2 regions of the Clostridium neuense genome follow, and region 2 is predicted to be linked to the other one. Evidence: riboswitches for the same ligand, from Rfam matches in the RefSeq annotation. Region 2 holds a riboswitch; the other holds the start of a gene.
The links. A riboswitch is a leader RNA that binds a small molecule or an ion and turns the genes downstream of it on or off. The one in region 2 is predicted to bind S-adenosylmethionine.

Region 1: another riboswitch for S-adenosylmethionine. It lies ahead of metH (methionine synthase); the one in region 2 lies ahead of ACJDT4_RS08425 (ABC transporter substrate-binding protein).

The regions. Positions count from the first base shown of each region.
Region 1 is NZ_JBJIAA010000003.1:89,036-92,252, forward strand. Features, by position in the region: gene metH (methionine synthase) at 1-1,464, opposite strand, end outside; SAM riboswitch class I at 1,613-1,732, opposite strand; gene ACJDT4_RS04235 (PrkA family serine protein kinase) at 2,417-3,217, shown strand, end outside.
Region 2 is NZ_JBJIAA010000006.1:106,148-109,364, reverse strand. Features, by position in the region: gene ACJDT4_RS08430 (trans-sulfuration enzyme family protein) at 149-1,300, opposite strand; SAM riboswitch class I at 1,390-1,491, opposite strand; SAM riboswitch class I at 1,671-1,776, shown strand; gene ACJDT4_RS08425 (ABC transporter substrate-binding protein) at 1,915-3,217, shown strand, end outside.

The sequences.
Region 1 (3,217 bases), on a different contig from region 2:
GGTTTCTGCTTGACCCATTTCATCAAATGCCATTACGACAACACCGGCACCAAAATTTTTGATTATTTTTGCTTCCTCTAGAAATCTTTTTTCTCCAACCTTAAGACTTATGGAATTTACAATAGCTTTGCCTTGAATAGATTTAAGACCAGTTTCTAAAACTTCAAAGTTTGATGAATCTATCATTATTGGAACTTTTGAAATTTCAGGTTCACTGGCAACAAGTCTTAAAAATGTCTCCATTTCTACTTTTGCATCTAAAAGGGCATCGTCAAAGTTTACATCTATTATTTGTGCACCATTTTCAACTTGATGTCTTGCAACGGATAAAGCTTCTTCGTAATTTTTCTCACGTATCAGTCTTGCAAACTTGGCTGAACCAGCTACATTTGTTCTTTCACCTACATTTATAAAATTACTTTCTTTATTTATTTTTACGGTTTCAAGGCCGCAGTAAATGGTTTCTGGCTCTAACTTAGGAACCTTTCTTGGCTGTATATCTTTAACAGCGCTGCTTATAGCTTTTATGTGAGCAGGAGTAGTACCACAGCACCCTCCAACTATGTTGATATTTCCAGCTAATGCAAGCTTTTTAACAAGAGCAGCCGTTTCCTCTGGAAGTTCTTCGTATTCTCCAAGAGAATTTGGAAGACCCGCATTTGGATAAAACGATATATATTTATTTTGAGTTTCTGAAAGTTGTCTTATGAAAGGCACAAGTTCCTTTGCTCCAAAAGAACAGTTAAGACCTATAGCAATTACGTTTTCATTTTTCATACTTTCTGCAAAAGCATCAAGAGTTTGACCAGAGAGAATTCTTCCACTTTTATCTGCTATAGTTCCAGATATTATAATAGGAAGTTTAATAAATTTTTTCTCAAATACACTTTCCGCAGCTAATATAGCAGCTCTTGCATTTAAACCATCAAATACTGTTTCTATAAGAAGTAGGTCTACGCCGCCGTCAACAAGACCTTCAATTTGTTCACTGTAGGCTGAAAACATATCATCAAAGCTTATACTTCTAAAACCAGGATTTTCAACATCAGGTGACATAGACAAGGTTCTGTTTGTAGGACCAATAGAACCAGCTACAAAACGTGGTTGTTCTGGAGTTTCTTTTGTGAAATAATCAGCTGCCTCTTTTGCAAGCATTGCTCCATTAAAGTTAATTTCGTATATTTTATCCTCTGTGTTGTAATCTGCCTGAGATATTTTTGTTCCATTGAAAGTATTGGTTTCAATAATATCTGCACCGGCTTCGAGATATTTGCTATGAATAGCCTTTATTACTTCTGGATTTGTAAGGTTTAAAATGTCGTTATTGCCCTTTTGATTTACATGACAGTGGAGAGAACCACAAAAATCATGTTCGTTAAGATCATAGCCTTGTATACATGTTCCCATAGCGCCATCAAGTACGAGAATTTTTTTGTTTAGTAAATCTATTATATTTGAACTCATTTGTTAGCCCCCTTTAGTTCGGTTTAAAATGCACAATTCACAGTGCACAGTTGAGAATGATTTTCTTCCGCTTTGTTACAGAAAATCCACATTAACTGTGAATTGAAAAAAGCCCGAGAAAAATCTCGAGCAGCTACTTCACGGATTATTCTCATCTATCAGCTCATAGGTAAAAGTTACCTAGCTGCTGGAATTAGCACCATGTACCTATATATGTACTGGTTGCTGGGCTTCAAAGGGCCAGTCCCTCAGCCTCTCTTGATAAGATTGTAATTAAAATTTGATTTTATTATATTAGTTACAGTTACAAATGTCAATATAGGGGTAGTACCTGAAAAGTTTAAAATGTATTTTTGAAGTCTTACAAGTAAGCTAGAAAGGTTAAGAGCAGAGAGTAGAGAGTAAAGAGTAGAGTGAAGGAGGATTTACCTTTCGTTTCTCTCAGGTAAATCTTACTACTTATAAGTGTCGGCTGCGCTGAGCAACTTAAAAGATTCATGCCTAAAATTCCGTAGGCACGGAGGAATTTTTTCCTTGAACCACCGTGGGAGCAAATTAACAATGCTGAAGGAACAGTTTAAAAAAATTCTAATAAATCTTGGTGAAAAAATCATAAAACACTTAGATATTTCAATTGCTTGAGCATTTTTCCAGCGAGTATAAACATATACGAGGCTTGGGCTAATATATAGATGACTAATACAAGTTAAAGAAGGATAATGGGATTACATCCCAAGCCCCGTATATGATCGTTATCCTTCTTGAACTCAAAGCAAGCACTATTTTAAAATATACACCAAGATTTATAGAAGGTTTTTAATGTGATGAAGCATTGTTATTTCACACTTTTTTAAAACTTTATGAATATAGATGATAAAGTTAAAATATATATTTGGTATAAAGATTATATTTGTGACTTGTAATTTTTAAGTTTTGATTGGGAGGTGCGTTTATGGATTTTAAGGAGCTAATAAAACATGATAGGGAAAACTCAAATAAGATTAAATTTGAAGGTACATTTCTTGAATATCTTAATATAGTTAAGGAAAATCCAGATGTATGTAAGCTTGCGCATAAAAGGATATATGACATTATAAAAAGTAGAGGATTCGAGGTGCTAAAGCCTGAGGAAAATCCAAGGATAAGAAAAATATATGGTAATGAGCCTATAAAAAGATATGACTTTTTTAAGCATGATTTCTTTGGAATAGATAAGGTTATAATGAAGCTTGTAAACTATTTTAATGCTTCCTCCATGAAGGGTGAAGAGGCAAGACAAGTACTTTATCTTGTTGGACCTGTTGGAGCAGGAAAGTCATCATTAGTTGAAGCTATAAAAAAGGCACTTGAAGTTTCGGAACCTGTTTACAGTCTTGAAGGATGTCCTATGAGGGAGGAACCACTTCATCTTATACCAAAGCACTTAAGGAAAGAGTTTGAAAGAGAACTTGGTGTAGAAATTGAAGGTGACTTGTGTCCTGTATGTAAGTATAGGCTTACACATGAATATAATGGTGAGTATGAAAGATTCCCCGTTACAACTAGTGGTTTTTCAATAAGGTCAAGAAAGGGAATTGGAGTAGTCCCACCAGTAGATCCTAATAACCAGGATACTTCAATTTTAACTGGTTCTATTGATATATCCAAAATGGACTTATATTCAGAGGATGATCCTAGAATATTCTCACTAAATGGAGCTTTCAATGTTGGAAATAGAGGTATGGTAGAGTTTATAGAAGTATTTAAGAACGAT
Region 2 (3,217 bases):
TTATTGACATTGACGATGATATAATTAATGATTTGAAAATATTAAATTGTATTAGAAAATGTATAAGATATAAAACTCAGGGACTGCAATTAGAATTAGTTTATTTACAGCCCCTGAGTTTTTATATTATATTTTTGAAAAATATTTTTTAATCACTTAAAGCATTTTTTAAGTCACTTATTAAATCATCTACATTTTCAATTCCTACTGAAAGTCTTAAAAGTTTGTCTGTTACTCCAAGTTTTGCTTTAACTTCATGAGGCATATCTGCATGGGTTTGTGTATCAGGGTAGGTTATTAAGCTTTCTACTCCACCAAGACTTTCTGCAAAAATGATTATTTTTACTTCTTTTAGTATCTTCTCAACGGTAGCTTTGCTATCTACATAAAAAGATATCATGGATCCAAAACCAGTAGCTTGGTTGGTCAAAATTTCATATCCAGTATGTTCTTTAAGTCCAGGATAAAGCACTTTTTTTACTTTGTTTTGAGTTTTAAGAAAATTTGCTATCTTTATAGCATTTTCCTGCTGCTTATCAAGCCTTACGGATAGAGTTTTTATACCTCTTAATATAAGCCAGCTGTCAAAGGGAGGAAGAGATGCGCCAGTAGAAACTTGAATAAATCTAAGTTTTTGGACTAAATCTTCATCGTTCACAATAATAAAGCCAGATAGAGTATCATTATGTCCACCAAGGAATTTTGTACCACTATGAATAACAATATCCGCACCTAGGTTAAGCGGTTTTTGGTAATATGGTGTCATGAAAGTATTATCTACCATAAGCAAAAGATTGTTCTTTTTTGTTATTTCTGAAACTTTTTTTATATCTGCTATTTTCATAAGTGGATTTGTTGGAGTTTCAAGATAGATTGCTTTTGTATTTGCTTTAAGGCTTTTTTTTATGTTTTCAATGATAGTTGTATCTGTATAAGTAACTTCAATCCCGTAGTCTTTATATATCTGTTCAAATATTCTATAGGTTCCTCCATATAAATCATCTGACACTATTAAATGCTCTCCACTTTTGAAAATTGTCAAGAGGCCTGATATAGCGGCCATACCAGAGGTATATGCTAAGCATTCCTTGCCATTTTCAAGTAAGGCAACTGTTTTTTCTAATTCTTCTCTTGTTGGATTCTGAAGTCTCGAATAATCATATCCTGTGCCGTGGTTTAAGCCTTCATGTCTAAAGGTTGCACTTTGATATATTGGGTAGCTTATTGCACCTGTTCTAGTTTCAAAATTACTGCTTCCATGGACTGCTTTTGTCTCAAAGTTTCTACAATCTGATTTCATAAAATTTCCTCCGATTTTTAATCTGATTTGAAAAATGTATTAAAAAACTGTTTCCTATCGTATAAGATAAAAAACAGTTTTTTAAACTTATCTTATCTTTCAGGATAATCCTGCAGGATTTAGCACATTCCTAAAATTAAGGATGCTGCCGGATTTCATTGGGCCAGTCCCTCCATCACTCTCGATAAGAAATTAGTATTAAATTGTCGAACATGATTTATTGAAGTTATTATATAATTTAATATTAACTATGTCAATACAATTTTTGACTAGAATAATATTGACATAATTAAAAAGCATGATATAATTTACTCATGAAATAAATCAATATTTCATATCGGATTACTATGAATTGATATAAAATATTAAAATCTTATCAAGAGAGGCGGAGGGACTGGCCCTGTGAAGCCCAACAACCAACATTTTGTTTGAATGTACGGTGTTAATTCCTGCAAATTAGTTTTGAGAGATAAGAGGATAAAATGGTATAAATTTAAATTTGTATAAAGATCCTCTTTTTAAAAAGAGGATTTTTCATGCAATAATTCATACTAAACAGATATGAAATATAATGTTTAATAAATATATAAAAGTTTTTTAGAGGGGGACTACATATGAAATTAAAAAAAGTTACTGCTGTTATTTCAGCACTACTTGTTGCAACTACCATATTAAGCGGCTGTGGAACAGGTAACAATAACACATCACAAGCGAAACCTGATACCTTTACTTATGGTATTGATGGTGATCCAGGAAATTCAGTTAATGTAATTACTACAAGTGATAGATATGGACTTACAGAAATAAAGGCATTGTATTCACCATTATATATGTATAATGCTGATAAAGTGCAATATTTCTTAGCTGAAAGCATGACTCCTTCTGCTGATCATTTAAGTTATACTGCAAAGCTTAGAAAAAATGTAAAGTGGAGTGATGGAAAGCCATTTACAGCAGATGATGTTGTGTTTACATATGATCAAATGCTTAAAGAGTCAAATGGGGGATGGGCGTATAGCCAGTTAATATTTGATGGCAAACCAGTTAAGGTTGAAAAAGTTGATGATTATACTGTTAAATTTACACTACCTGCAATAAGTTCAGCAGCAATGGAGCTTCTTGGAGATATATTTATAATGCCTAAGCATATTTATGATGGCGAAGCAAATATAGAAAAAAGTTCTAAAAATGCTAAGCCGGTTGGAACTGGTCCATATAAGTTAGCAGAATATAAGGCAGGACAATATGTAAAGCTTGTAGCAAATGATAATTATTTCCTAGGCAAACCTAAGATTAAGAATGTTGTATATAGAATAATTGAAGATGCAAATACTGCTCAGTTGGCACTTCAAAAGGGAGAATTAAATGCTCTTGTAGTTCAACCAGCAGATATAAGTAAAATACAAAAATCAAATAAAAACTTAGATATTAAGCCATATGGCGAAGGCAGAGTTGCATATATGGACTTTAATTTAAGTTCTAAACTAGTTCAGAATAAAGATGTCAGAAAGGCTATACTGTATGCATTAAATAGAAAAGAAGTGATAGATGCAGCGTATATTTCAGAAAAATATGCACAGCCTGTATATACTTTTTTACCAAATGAAAGTAAATTTAAGTCTAATGATGCTGAAAAATACGATTACAATTTGGCTAAGGCTAAAGAACTTCTTCAAAAAGCAGGAGTAAAAGGATTGAAGTTAAAATTAGCTTATACAAACAATAATGTGGCTCAGCAAAAGCAAGCGGCTATAGTACAGCAGGAATTAAAGGCAGTTGGCATCGATGTTGAACTTTTAGGGATGGATTCTACAGCTTTAAGTGAAAAAATGAAAAAGGTTCAGACGGATTTCGATTTAGTGTTTGGTGGATATATAATGGGAATAGATCCAGATACATTTAATTCATTATTTATAT